DNA from 2 places in the Sporosarcina sp. 179-K 3D1 HS genome. Region 1 is predicted to be linked to the other one. Evidence: riboswitches for the same ligand, from Rfam matches in the RefSeq annotation. Region 1 holds a riboswitch; the other holds the start of a gene.
The links. A riboswitch is a leader RNA that binds a small molecule or an ion and turns the genes downstream of it on or off. The one in region 1 is predicted to bind thiamine pyrophosphate.

Region 1 (7,394 bases):
GGGATATCATAATATACACGAGCACACCGGTGAAACTGACATACAACCAAAGCGGCATCGTCCAACGTGCAATTTTCCTGTGTCGTTCATGTTCCTGGTTCCAAGCGCGAGCGACACTCGTCAAGGCCAATGGTACGATTGCTGCGGCCAATAAGATGTGGGTAATTAACACAAAATAATAGATGGCTGCCAATATCCCTTCTCCGCCATAAGGAGTAGAAGAGGCTAAATAATGGAACGCGACATACGTGACAAGAAAAAGAGTGGTCGTCCCAAATGCGGCGTAAATAAAACGGCGATGAACCGTAATATTCCGTTTTTTGATCGCAATCAATGCGGCAACGAGGAATAAAAAAGTGAAACTATTAAAAATGGCGTTCAGTAACGGTAAAATGGTGACATCGAACGCATCAAAGTCTTCAACGCCAGGCATGCCGGACAGCACACCGATGGCACCGATCAATAGGATCGAGACCGTGACGATGAACGGTTTATAATTCCGTTTCTTGAACGGTTTTTCATTTAAGTTGGAATTGATCATCAATTTACACTCCTTCTACTCAGTCCATCCACAAGTTTATCATATCCGGACGAAGGAAAAGATGTATAAATTTCAACTTTTTTCAGAACTCGAACACCTACCGTCGTACGAGACGTCCGCCATTCATAGATAATTGGATAGCTGCTCAACGGCTTGTTCGCCGATTTCCGCCCATTTCGTTTTATCATGAATTTGGCCATCGGGATCGACCGGCTCTTGGAATTGATTGAATGTGGCGGTCAGCAAAGAGCTTTCATCATGGTCTAAACCGACATTGACGACATGCTTAATGAGATAAGGCGTTTGAAAAGCGATCGTGGCCGCATGATCATCGAGTCGGCCTTCCTCTACGGCAAACGGAATCCGCAAATAAATCGTTTCGCCTTCTTCGCGATTCAATACGGAGTCAAAACTACCTTTTTCAAAATCCCAATTGCCACCGAGCTCATAGCCATCCTTACTGAATAATTCCTGGATGTCTCCATAACGTGCCCTTTTGCCTTCTAAACTGGTTTGCAGTTTCAACATATTTCATCCGCTCCTTTCTAAATACTCCTCTTACATTATTCACCATTCGCGGATGAAACATACTTAGGCTTTTTGCGTATTTCCCCACCGGTTGTCGAAAAGCAGGTGGTCCAATGACTCCCGACTTCTCCAGTTCGCCAACTCGAGGATCGGCCTTTCCGGATAATCCTCGGTGTATCCGATGGACAGCAACGCAACGGGATCGATATGGGGCGGGATGTCCAAAATGTCCCGGATATCATTTTTCTTATAAAAACTGACCCATCCCAAGGCCAACCCTTCCGCACATGCAGCTAACCACATATTCTGTATGGCGCAAGCAGTGGAAAGAATATCCGTTTCCGGAATTGAGTTCCTTCCCAACACATGCGAACCACCTCTTGTCGGGTCGCAAGTTACACAAATAGTGAGCGGCGCTTCTTTTAGTCCCTCCACTTTGAGTCCGAGAAATTTTGTTTCTTTTTCCCCTTCATAATGAATGGCCAGTGCACGTCTTTCTTTGTCGGCTGCCCAAGCCAACTTCTCTTTGACCGCCGGATCATCAATCAAAATGAAGTTCCACGGCTGCATGAATCCGACAGAAGGCGCATGGTGCGCCGCATTAAGAATACGGTGGATTTTTTCTTCCGGAACCGGTGTCGGCAAAAAAGTCCGGATATCCCTTCTCTGGTAAATGGCCTTATAAACGGCTTCTCTCTCTTCATTGGAAAACATGGAATTCCCCCTTTTCAACACTCCTCATTATACCAATAAGCGATGCGCAGAGATAATGAATTCAAGCCCACCTGTTTCCTTATATCCTATAATATAAAAAATCTGCCAGCTATTTATGACTGGCAGATTCGAAAATGATTAATAATGTAAGCTTTCCATATGCTTGCATTTAGTGCAAACCCGATGGGCGCTTTCTTCTATATAAATGTGCACACAGTTTTTCTGGACAACTTTCAATTGCTGTTTCAATAAATACAGCTGTTGTTTCCCCTCAGCAATTTCATGGATCAGTCGGTCCGCGTCCATCATGAAACCCCCTCCTCTATAATGGAAATTCAACGATAAATGGAACCGCCCGCTTCTTGGAATTCCTTCGCCTTTTCCTGAAGTCCTTGCTCGATCGCCAATTTTTCTTCCAAACTGTTCTCATCTGCAAATTTCCGGATGTCATGGGAAATCCGCATACTACAGAATTTCGGACCGCACATGGAACAGAAATGAGCGACTTTCGCACCTTCGGCAGGAAGCGTTTCGTCGTGATATTCCATGGCACGCTCCGGATCGAGGCTTAGATTGAATTGGTCTCTCCAGCGGAACTCAAAGCGCGCTTTCGACAAGGCATCATCCCGTTTCTGTGCGTTTGGATGTCCCTTCGCCAGATCTGCAGCGTGAGCCGCTATCTTATAGGCGATGACCCCTTCACGGACATCGTCTTTATTCGGCAAGCCGAGATGTTCTTTCGGTGTGACATAGCACAGCATTGCGGTGCCGAACCAGCCAATCATCGCCGCCCCGATGGCCGAGGTAATGTGGTCGTAGGCAGGTGCAATATCTGTAGTCAGAGGCCCTAATGTATAGAAAGGCGCTTCCTGACAAATTTCCATTTGCTTATCGACGTTTTCTTTAATCAAGTGCATCGGGACATGCCCTGGACCTTCAATAATCACTTGCACATCGTGCTTCCATGCAATTTTCGTCAATTCTCCAAGCGTTTCCAGCTCAGCAAATTGCGCTTCGTCATTCGCATCGGCAATGGAGCCCGGACGCAAGCCGTCCCCCAAGGAGAAGGACACGTCATACGTTTTCATAATTTCGCAAATCTCTTCGAAATGGGTATACAAGAAGCTTTCTTGATGATGAATCATGCACCATTGCGCCATGATCGAACCGCCCCTGGATACGATTCCCGTCATTCGGTTGACCGTCAACGGGATATAGCGCAGCAACACACCTGCGTGGATCGTGAAATAATCGACTCCTTGTTCTGCTTGTTCAATCAAGGTGTCGCGAAACACTTCCCATGACAGGTCTTCCACTTTTCCATTGACCTTCTCCAATGCCTGGTAGATCGGGACCGTACCCACCGGCACCGGTGAATTGCGGATGATCCATTCCCGTGTCGTATGGATGTTTTTTCCCGTGGACAAGTCCATGATCGTGTCGGCACCCCACCGAGTCGCCCATGTCATCTTCTCGACTTCTTCTCCGATCGAGGAAGAAACCGCCGAGTTACCAATATTCGCATTAATTTTTACATGGAAATTCCGGCCGATGATCATCGGTTCTGCCTCAGGATGGTTAATGTTGGACGGGATGATTGCCCGTCCCCGCGCCACTTCACTGCGGACAAACTCCGGGTCCAGCCCTTCCCGAATGGCAATGAACTCCATCTCCGGCGTGATGATCCCTTTTCGGGCGTAGTGCATCTGTGTCACATTTTTTCCTTTTTTCGCACGCAACGGTTTCCGTTTCAGAAGGGGGAACTGTTCATCCTCTTTCACTTTCACAGCTATATAGCCGTTGTCCTCTGGCTTTACTTCACGCCCTTCATATTCCTCAACATCACCACGTTCCAAAATCCAGCTTTTCCGAATTTCCGGTAGCCCTTTTCGGATGTCCACTTCATAGCCCGGTTCGGTATACTTCCCGCTTGTGTCATACACACGGAACGGTTCATTCGGAAATTCACCGTCTTCCGTGATGGTCGGCGATAGCTCAATCTCCCGCATCGGTACCCGGATATCGTCCTGTCTCCCTTGGATATACACCTTTTTGCTCGCCGGAAAACAGGAATGGATGTGAATCGGTGTTTCTTCTGCCGCTTTACTCATTGGTCATCGTCCCCTCATCATTTTTTCGGGTGCACCAATGACTCTTGCCATGAGGGAAAGGCGTGCATGAACGCAAAGAGACCGGATCCAATTTGAATCGGACCCGGTCTCCAAAACATACGTCATGTATGCTTTATTAATAAATCGAAACTTCCCCACGCTGGTACGAGCCAGATCAGGTCCAAAGAGTTAGGAAAACTTCAACGCTTTTCCCTCTCAGTCCGGACTCACCGGACACCCCTAGTTCAACACTATGAAATTGTTCGAACAACTCCAGTTTAGCGAAGAATCGGAAAAAGTCAACAACGACTTTGGAATCAATCCTTGTACGGATCGAACTCGTTGGCTCCCGCCATACAGACGCCTATCGGCTTCAACACATGCCTTATATCAATCGTATCTTCATGAGCATCGAGTACGGTTTGCAGTCTCCGGTAGACAAACGGGCTCTCATCGGTGCCGCCACCACGGAGTTCGACGCCAAACCGTTTCACCGCTTTGTCCATCATGTCCTGGGAAATCTGCCCGCCCGTCCGGGTCCGCTTTTTCCAATTCATCTTTCCGGCCGCTTGCGTCCGGCTCATGATCCGACCCGCTCCGTGGACAGTGCTATAGAAGGCGTTTTTATTTTCTGCATTGTCCTTGCCTTGCACAATGACGGAAATGTCCCCCATGCTGCCTCCGATAAATCCAAGTTGTCCCGGTGCGGAAGGCGTCGCCCCTTTCCGGACCACGATGCGCTCTTTGCCGTCATGGATTTCTTTCCATGCGAAATTATGATGGTTATGCACCTCGAACTCGGAGGCTGCTCCGAGGATGGACAGCACTTCATCCATCACATAGTCGCGACCGGCATACGCATATTTCCCGGCAAGTGTCATCGCCCGGTAATACAAATCACCCAATTCACTATCCAGATCGATCAATGTCGGTGCCTGCTCCATGCTTTCACCAGGTGCCCGGTCCGAAAATGCCCGCCCGTTCGCCAAATTTAGAAAGCCGCTTGCGGTCTTATGGCCAAAGCCGCGGCTGCCGAAATGGTTGGCGACCCATACGTCACCGGTCTCCTCTTCAATGAGGATATCGACGAAATGATTGCCGGCTCCCACGGTCCCGAGCTGGTCGACTGCCAGTTTTTTCAACTTGTCGTGCTCCTGCTGGCCAATTTGGCGGAAGACATTCCAATCCGGGTCATCAAACAGTTCATGGTCGACCCGCTCCTTATTCTTCCGGCCGATGCCAAATGAAATTCGGGAAGCAATCTCGTCCATGATCCGGGGAATGTCGTTTTTAATGTCATCAAAGTGCAGATTAGTTTTCACCGCTTTATTGCCGCAGGCGATGTCATAACCGACGCCGGAGGGCGAGATTTGATTATCATAGACGATCACTCCCCCGACTGGTTGGCTGTATCCATAGTGGCCATCCGCGCACAATACGCCGCCCACCACATTTCCCGCTTCCAAACAATTATCGAATTGGCGCAACGTATTCGTATCGTGTTCGCCAAATACTATTTTCCGCATGAAGTGTTCTCCTCCCTGCCAATCTATCATCTATTATTATTTCATAGGGGGAGGGAGAAATCCAAATTCTCACTTCACAACATTTTTCCCAGCCAATCGGACGATTGCGCTCATAGGTGGAAGGGATTATAATAAGAATACAAGTTTCCTCGGGTCCCAGTAGCTCAGTAGGATAGAGCGACAGCCTCCTAAGCTGTAGGTCGCAGGTTCGATTCCTGCCTGGGACGTATTTATAATTTACATTGTACGACCCGATAATTGACAAAATAAAAGAACGACACCTCGGTAATATACCAAGTAGTCGTTCAAAATTGTCATAATTGCCTATTTGATTAGTGGTTCGTCAGCAAGACACCTCTTAATATCAAACCAACCAATTATTTTAGCACAAAAACATCTTTACTCGTTCGCCGTTTTGAACGTGATCGTTCGATTCATCTCGTCCAACTGGCTGACATAGTATGTTTTACCCGCTTCGATCGGGGTTTGTTCCCTCGTTTCCATATGGTACCGGGTTGTGCTACCGGTGTCTTTGTCCATCCCATAGAGCAGCTTGACCGTTTCAAAAAATACCGATTCTCTGCCCGCTTCCTTCCGGATTTTCAAGTTGGAATCCAGTGTGATATCCAGTTCTTCCGCTTCGAAGGAATAATCCTTTCTCCCCTCTCCATTTTCAACCGTCATTTTAATATTTGTCTGATAAGTCATTCTGATTTCCCCTTTCACATTATAATAAACCAAACTAAACTCTTATATTCCCCAAATCCACGGTTTCTAATCTTTTTCTATAAATGTCGGAATTTTTAGCATATAATATAATGCAATAAGAAAGGAGCGGTTCACATGCAGAAGTATGGCAAGGATTTCATTCTATTTCCGGACGTTCTCGTTATGGGTGTTATTTGGATAGGTTGTACTATTTTCACGGTTCTTCATCTCTTACAATTCAGCACCTGGGTTGCGATTGCGTTTGGCATGTTGACTTATGCTACGAATGAATATGTGATTCACCGTTTTTTATTCCACATGAAACCCCCGCGACATCCATCCTTGTTGAAATTGCTTCGTCGACTGCACTATGACCATCATGTGTACCCTGATAATTTGAAATTACTGTTTCTGCCGCTTTGGTTCAGTTTGCCCGGTTTTATTCTGTACTCTTTCATTGTCTATGGAATTACAGGCAACATTTCAGTGACTATCGCATTTGCCACCGGCTTGCTTGGACACTTCCTCTTCTATGAATGGAAGCACTACGTTGCCCATCGGCCGATCACTCCACGGACACAGCACGGGAAGAAGATTAAAAAACACCATCTCCTTCATCATTTTAAGAACGAAAACTATTGGTTCGGCGTCACACACATGACATATGATAAGGCCCTTGGTACGTATCCGGATAACCGATCTGTTGAAAAAAGCCCGACCGCCAAAAATTTAGAGAAGCGTGCACGAACATGAAATTTTCCTACCTTCTCAAATTCGACAAAAAGAGACGTTTTTCGCGTTTTAAAGGACTTTACGACTATGGTAAAAAAGACTTGAATCTATTATATTTAAGTTACTAGCTTGTTGTAAAAATTTTCGGATATTTATACAGAAAACGGATTGCGAGGGGGGCATTACATGAGAAAATTTAAACAGCAAAGAATAATCCTGACTATCGCCATCTGTAGTCTTTGTGTATGGTTTTTAGTAGGCTATACGAACCAATCGACACGACCTGACATAACCACAAATCTCCTTAACGTTGCACACCGAGGTGCCTCTGGTTTCGCACCGGAGAATACGCAGGCTTCCTTCCGAAAAGGCATTGAAATGGGGGCTGACTTCCTGGAGTTTGACGTTCATCTATCCAAAGACGGCGAACCTGTGATCATCCATGATGAGCGGGTAGACCGTACAACGAACGGCAAAGGATTCGTTAAAGATTTAACACTTGCAGAATTGAAAGAATTGGATGTCGGAGGTTCA
Region 2 (7,394 bases), on a different contig from region 1:
ATACTGTCTTTAGTGTAACAACGTTTTCCTCAAAAATCTATTTCCTTTCATAATCGATGCATATTCTCCGTCATTTTGTGAACAATAAATGAAAATGGTGATGGAAGGGAAGTTCAATTCCATGAAAAACAAGGGCTTTCATTTTCTATTAGCGGCGCTTCTCTTGACCGGATGCAGCATGCAGCAATCCGGGCCGACATACGACGAGTTGAAAAAGATGACGACGGATGCTCTCCAGACGGAAGATGGAAAAAAAGCGATCCGTCAAATGCTGGCAGATCCGGAATTCCGTGAATTGCTCATTTTGGAGCAGCCCGAAGTGAAGAAATCCATTGAAGATACGTTGCTCTCCAAAAAAGGCGAGGAGTTTTGGAAGAAGAAATTCGAAGACCCAAAATTTATGGAGACAATCGCAAAAAGTATGAAGGATCAACAACAAGACGTGATGAAAGAATTGATGAACGACTCCTCTTTCCTCAAGGAAATGGAAGAGTTTTTTGGACAACCGGATATGCAGAAGCAGTTGGAAACCGTCATGCAGTCTGGCAATATGAAAAAGGAAATGGAAAAAATCGTACAAGAAACGATCAGCAGCCCTCTGATGCAGGCGAAATGGCAGGAGCTTATCATGAAAGCGGGCGAAGCGAAAGGCGGAGGCCAAGGCGGTGGCGGTGAAGGCGGCGGCCAAGGAGGCGGCGGTGGCGGTCAAGAAGAAGGTGGAGGAGGAGAAGGTGGTGGCGGAGGAGGTCAATGACCCACCCCGCCTCTTTTTCATTTATCCGTTTTCGTTATCACTTTTTGAGCAATGTCCATGTAAATTGTCCCGATCGGGTGGTCTTCCGCATAAACGGATGGAGCGAAGTCCTCTTCGTTCCAGTCAGGTTGTCCGAGTGGAATTTGGCCGAGCAGTTCCGTGCGCAATTCTTCCGCAAGTCGAACACCGCCCCCTTGGCCGAAGACATACTCCCGCTCCCCGGTCTTTTTGGATTCGAACCAAGCCATGTTTTCAATGACTCCGAGCAACCCATGATCGGTTTGAAGAGCCATCGCCCCGGCACGCGCCGCGACAAAAGCAGCCGTTGGGTGAGGAGTGGTGACGACAATTTCCTTGGACATCGGAATCATCTGGTGGATATCCAACGCTACGTCCCCTGTGCCTGGCGGCAAATCAAGGATGAGGTAATCTAGGTCTCCCCACTCCACATCACGGAAAAACTGATCCAATGCTTTTCCTAGCATCGGTCCACGCCAGACGACCGGCGCATTGTCTTCCACGAAGAAGCCCATGGAAATCACTTTCACGCCAAGACGCTCCACCGGAATGATCCGGTCTCCCTCGATCTTGGGCAATTCCGTGACTCCCATCATATCCGGAACACTGAATCCATAAATATCGGCGTCGATCAATCCGACTTTCTTTCCAAGACGCGCTAGGGAAACGGCAAGGTTGACTGAAACCGTCGACTTCCCGACGCCGCCCTTACCGGACGCAATCGAGATGAACTCTACGTTACTCAAAGGCGACAGGATATCCTGCGCTTCCGCGGCGGTTGCTGTGCCCCGGAATTGCTCGAGCACTTCTTTCGACAGCTCTTCGAAACGGATGCCGACAGAATCGGCGCCTGCTTCTTTCAACGTTTCCACGACTTTCATCTGAAGGGCCATCTGCTCAGCTGTATTGATTTTAGCAATCGCCAGCTTGACACTGACGTGTTGCTTTTCTTCTTTAATCGAAACTTCCACGATCCCATTTGTCTCCGCAAGCGTTTTATGTAAAAACGGATCCATCAGAGGACCTAGCAATTCCCTGACTTGCTGTTCATTGATCAATTCGGACACCCCTTGGAGGTTAATTATTCACCTTCCAAGTATACCACAGCCCGCGGGGTGTCACGACGAGAAGGCTTTATTTTTCAGCCGACTGGTGAAAATTGATGATTCCATCCATGATGGCTGTCGCGACCTTTTTTTGATACGTCGAATCAGTAAGAAGCGAACGTTCCTCATCATTCGAGATAAATCCCGTTTCTACTAGCACAGCCGGTGTTGGGACTTTCTTTAATAAATACACACCTTTAATTGCCAACGCTTCCCGATCCGTATTCTTTAGGTTTTCCTGGAAGGATGACTGAATGGATTTAGCCAATAGCTCACCATCCGGATGACCCTCGGGATGATAAAACACCTGGGAGCCTCGCCATTTCGATTCCGGAATAGCATTGACGTGGACACTAATGAACATATCCGGTTCTTCGTCGAGCGCAATTTGCTCGCGCAATTTCAAGTCCGCCAATTTGCGTTCCCGCACCGTACCGAACTCCTCGCCCGGCGCATGCTCCGCCAGTGCATCCCCTTCCTTCAAGCGGGTCATGACAACGGTGGACCCTTTCTTCTCCAGCTGCTTCTTTAATTCATGTGCAATTTTCAACGTAATATCTCGCTCCACTACCTCACCAGAAGATGCCCCGCCATCCAATCCCCCATGACCCGGATCAATGACGATTTTCACGCCACCGAGTTCGGCAGGCATGAAAAAACCCCGATCTGAGGCCTTCACACCGTATAACACCAGTCCTAAAGAACTTCCAAAAAGTATACAAATGACAAGCCATCGCTTCATTCCGACACCGCCCTTTTTCCATCACTATACGCGGGAGGCGGGTGGGATATGCCCTGGTGAAGTGCTTAAAACGTTTCGAGGTCCATAGAAAACGTTGTGAGGATCGTATCAAACGTTGCAAAGTTCAAGGATAACGTTGTAAAGAACTTAATTTCAAAAATATACCCCTTACAAATGAACAAAAAACAGGACCTCGCAAATAAAGGTCCCGTACGTTCACCAATTATTCTGTTTCGCCTTTCCAATCCAACATGCCGCCGACCATATTCGTCACGTCATAGCCTTCATCCGCCATGATTTCCTGCGCCCGTCCACTACGACCGCCTGAACGGCAAACGAGGATATACGGCGTAGACTCATCCAACTCCCGCATTTTCAACGGAATGTCTCCCAATGGGATATGTACCGCTCCCGGGATTTTCCCCGCAGCGACTTCATCCGCTTCCCGTACATCAATCAAATGGAGTTGTTCGCCGTTTTCCAAACGCTCTTGCACTTCTGCAGCTGTAATCTCTTTCATTTCGTAAAAGCCTCCCAACATTCAGTCATAGTCCTATCATAGCGAGCCGATCCGGTTTCGTCTATTCCTTTGTATTTCATCCAGATTCAATCTAAAACGGTTTAGGGCTGCCATAAATACGCCCACGATATCTAAATTTACCGCGGACGTTAATTTATGGAGCCCCCTACCGTTCATTCCGCCGCCATAGCGTCCGCTCTCGTTCTATGGACGGTGCCAAATGGATGTTCAGGTGGTGCATAGATGGTATAAAGCCGAAGCGGGATATTCCCAGTATTGATCAGATTATGCCATTTCCCGGCCGGCACCATGATGGCAGAATCGTCATGGACACGCGCTTCAAAATTCAAGTTATCTCTCGTATCTCCCATTCGGACGAGTCCTTGCCCCTCTTCAATGCGCAAAAACTGGTCTACCGAAGGGTGTGTTTCCAGACCGATGTCTTCACCAACTCCGATGCTCATTAACGTCACTTGCAAATGATCTCCCGTCCATATGGCGGTTCGAAATGTATTATTTTGCTTGGCAGCCTCATTAATATTCAAAACAAAGGGTTGTTTTCCATAATCCCGTAGCACTTCATGGCGTGGATTATTCCCCTGAACCGGCAGTGGACCGCTATAGGGGTGAATCGGTACATTCAGATGGCAATGGCACGGACACCAATAGGGAACAAAATAGATCGTCCTCATTCCTTTCTGGATTGGTCGCATCATTATATGCCAATTGGAGAAAGAAGGTACGACTTAAAAGCGGCCCTTCCCCGACTATCCATCCCGGGAAAAGGCCGCTTTTAGTTTCGTACGACAAGTCGCGGAGTCTGTTTTAATGCTTCAATCGACGATACGCCGATGCCGAACATCGCCATCTTGAGTTCCAGTTCACGCGTTTCCAAGACCCGGAGGACGTCTTCCGCGCTTTCAGTCGCTTCTTTCAATAGAGCTCGCCCAAATCCCGCCATGTCGGCGCCGAGTGCAATCGCTTTGGCGGCGTCGAGGCCCGTCCGCAATCCGCCGCTCGCAATGATCGGCTGTTCATCTATAGATTCGCGAACTGACCGGATACTTTCCACCGTTGGGATGCCCCATTCGCTGAACGCTTCGGCCGCCTCCACCTTGACTGGATCTGCGGAGCGGAATTTCTCCACTTGGCTCCACGACGTCCCGCCTGCTCCCGCCACGTCGATGAAGGCCACGCCTGCATCGCACAGCTTCCGCGCCGTCTCTCCGTCAATTCCCCAACCAACTTCTTTAATTCCGACCGGAACGTCCAACACAGCGCATAGTTGCTCAATTTTCCCAAGCAGGCCGGCGAAATTCGTGTTGCCATTCGGCTGGATAACTTCCTGGATACTGTTTAAATGAAGGACGAGCATATCGGCATCCGTCATCTCGATAATCTTCCGGCATTCGTCATTACCGAATTCATAGTTGAGCTGAACCGCGCCCAAATTAGTGATGATCGGGACATTCGGCGCGTATTTCCTCACTTCGAACGAGGCATGATGCGCATCTTTGTCAAGAAGCGCCCTCGTCGATCCGAGCGCCATCACCCAACCCCGCTCTTCCGCAGCTTCCGCCAAATTCCGGTTAATCGTCTCCGCAAAGGCCGTTCCTCCGGTCATGGAGCTAATGAGGAAGGGGGTTCTACACGCATGACCCAAAAAGGAGGTTTCTATGGAAATGTCGGCAAAATCAATTTCCGGAAGCGCATTGTGAATAAAAGCGAGCGATTCAAAGCCCGTGGAAATGTTCTCTCCCATCACGTTTTCATTCAATGAAATTGTGATATGCTCGGATTTTCGCTGCTGAATTGAATCCGTCAACAGTAGACACCTGCCTTATGTTCAAATGGAATGATCTTTCTGTTACTCACTTTGTATTTCTTCTACCGTTTGCTCTACTTCTGCGCGTGTCATTTTTTCTCGCCCTTCTTTCATGGCGTTTAACGTTTTATGAGCCAAGGCAAGGGGGAGACGGCAGAATAACAAAATGCTTTTCTTATGAAGGGACTTCATATATTCATCCGCTTTTGCCAAGTTTTCTTCCGCGTATTCAAATAGTTCCGCGCGCGTCCAGCCATCGGGCACAAAACTGACCCCACGTTCCCCCAAATCCTCTTCCTCATTACGCAAAATATTGACGGCTTGAAGCCCGCGCCCATAACCAATGGCAAGGTCACGGTCGGTTTTTTCATCGGCATAGTGCGCCCAAAGATCCGAAAGCATGACGCCCACAAGTCCTGCGACGTAATATGTATAGTCATCCAAATCTTCACGTGTACGGATGTTCCAGTTGGCCTTTGACCATTTGGCCATGCCCCATGCCATTTCACGGGCAGCGTCCGCGACAATCGGCCGAACATCCATTGGGCAAGCTTGCAGCCACTCTTCCAAACGAATGGTCACGTCAGGCATGATTGATTTTACCGGCTCCAGAATCCGGAAATACTCTTCGTTATTAAAAGGTCGTTCAAATAATTCGCTGACTTGCTGCAAAATTTCATATTTAACGACATTGTCCAAGTCGGCATGATCTTCAATTTCATCAATTGCACGGAATATCAAGTAAGCAGAGGCAACCGAATATTTTAATTCCTTTTGTAAAAAAGTGATCGGGATGTAAAATGTACGGCTCGTCTCTTTTAGTACACGCATGGCGTCTTTTGGAAATGCAATCTCAGCCATAATAAGCTCCTCTCTCCACCCTTAGTTTTTCCCCTACTAACATGGTAACTCAATTCCTGAAAAAAATATAATAAAACAGAAAGTGGTGAAAAAGGCGACAACCCCACAACCTAGCAACCATTCCGAATTATCCCTAAGTTTCCGATTACACGGGCGACTGTCACCATTAACCCAAGTATGGTACACTAACTCCGAAGACAATAGGAAACAGATCACTGGGGGCGCCATTCGGCTGAGAGGAGACAACTCCGACCCTTAGAACCTGATCCGGGTTAAACCGGCGGAGGGAAGTGGCGGATACGTTTATGTAGATGCAGATCACTTCTCCAGTGGTCTCTTTTTTTATGTAAAAATTGAATGGGGAGATGAATGAAATGGAATTGAAAGATCAAGTCGTTTTGGTAACAGGAGCAGGCCGGGGGTTGGGAGCCGAAATTGCAAAGGCATTCGGGCGGGAAGGTGCAAAAGTGGTCGTCAACTATTTTTCCAGTGAAGACAAGGCAAATGCGGTCGCAGCTGAGATTGGGGATAATGCCCTTCCAATCCAAGCGGACGTGCGCAACGCGGAAGATGTGAAGCAATTATTCCAACAGGCAAAAGAACATTTCGGCCAAGCGATTACAACGATCGTCAACAATGCCCTTGTCAACTTTTCATTCAACGGAGACGATCGGAAGCAGTTGGACACGATTGAGTGGAGCGATTTCGCCGGACAATTCGAAGGCAGTGTCAAGGCGACACTCAATACATGGCAAGCAGGCCGAACGGATATGGTGAAAAATAAATTCGGTCGTATTATCAATATCGGAACCAACCTATTCCAACATCCCGTCGTACCGTACCACGACTACAATACGAGCAAGGCCGCCCTTCTGTCGATGACCCGCAATATGGCGAAAGAGCTCGGCCCAAAAGGCATCAACGTCAACATGGTCTCCGGCGGGTTATTATTGAAAACGGACGCCAGTGCGGCCACACCCGATTTTGTGTTTGACATCATTAAGGAGAACACCCCTCTTGGCGAAGTCACCACACCGGCTGAACTAGCAGACGCGGTCCTCTTCTTCGCCTCCCCTTGGAGCCGTTCCGTCACGGGACAGAATTTGATCGTCGATGGCGGCTTGGTGATGAACTGATCCTCTATTATTATGGGTAATTGATGAATTTCACCAAATGGTAACCACCCTGCTTACTTGCCAGTTAGCGGAGGGTGGTTACCCTTTTGTCTTGGTATACAAAGCAAATTTTGCGATAATAGCCGTTGTCCTTTCCTAGCTGACAGCAGGCTCCATAACGTTTCACTTAAACTTCTAAACGCTCCAAACCCAACTTCTCAACGTTTACACCCACCCTCGTAACGTCCACCTTGTATTCCCCATTAAGTTTTGCCTCCAACATTGCGTATCAAAAGTTGCTTTCGTTAGATACTTATGACTGAAATGATTTTAGTTGTAAGGGAGGATTACTATGGAGGCGACAACTTACAAAGGTAACAATAAAATGATCACGGGCATTGTCTTTGGGGTCCTTACATTTTGGCTTTTTGCACAAGCTATGGTGAACGTAGT

Region 2: it holds a riboswitch for thiamine pyrophosphate, as region 1 does, so the genes downstream of both, AB1K83_RS11025 (3-oxoacyl-ACP reductase) here and thiC (phosphomethylpyrimidine synthase ThiC) in region 1, are expected to answer to the same signal.

The regions. Positions count from the first base shown of each region.
Region 1 covers NZ_JBFEGI010000001.1:60,989-68,382, forward strand. Annotated here, with positions in the region: gene AB1K83_RS00280 (DUF420 domain-containing protein) at 1-541, opposite strand, end outside; gene AB1K83_RS00285 (YugN family protein) at 665-1,069, opposite strand; gene bluB (5,6-dimethylbenzimidazole synthase) at 1,133-1,783, opposite strand; gene AB1K83_RS00295 (hypothetical protein) at 1,922-2,092, opposite strand; gene thiC (phosphomethylpyrimidine synthase ThiC) at 2,119-3,894, opposite strand; TPP riboswitch at 4,030-4,146, opposite strand; gene AB1K83_RS00305 (RtcB family protein) at 4,212-5,420, opposite strand; tRNA gene AB1K83_RS00310 (tRNA-Arg) at 5,574-5,647, shown strand; gene AB1K83_RS00315 (hypothetical protein) at 5,820-6,128, opposite strand; gene AB1K83_RS00320 (sterol desaturase family protein) at 6,264-6,881, shown strand; gene AB1K83_RS00325 (glycerophosphodiester phosphodiesterase) at 7,047-7,394, shown strand, end outside.
Region 2 covers NZ_JBFEGI010000007.1:112,755-120,148, reverse strand. Annotated here, with positions in the region: gene gerD (spore germination lipoprotein GerD) at 122-754, shown strand; gene AB1K83_RS11055 (Mrp/NBP35 family ATP-binding protein) at 772-1,830, opposite strand; gene AB1K83_RS11050 (N-acetylmuramoyl-L-alanine amidase) at 1,907-2,620, opposite strand; gene AB1K83_RS11045 (rhodanese-like domain-containing protein) at 2,844-3,140, opposite strand; gene AB1K83_RS11040 (cupin domain-containing protein) at 3,314-3,823, opposite strand; gene fni (type 2 isopentenyl-diphosphate Delta-isomerase) at 3,934-4,965, opposite strand; gene AB1K83_RS11030 (squalene/phytoene synthase family protein) at 5,008-5,826, opposite strand; TPP riboswitch at 6,034-6,132, shown strand; gene AB1K83_RS11025 (3-oxoacyl-ACP reductase) at 6,201-6,962, shown strand; gene AB1K83_RS11020 (MFS transporter) at 7,294-7,394, shown strand, end outside.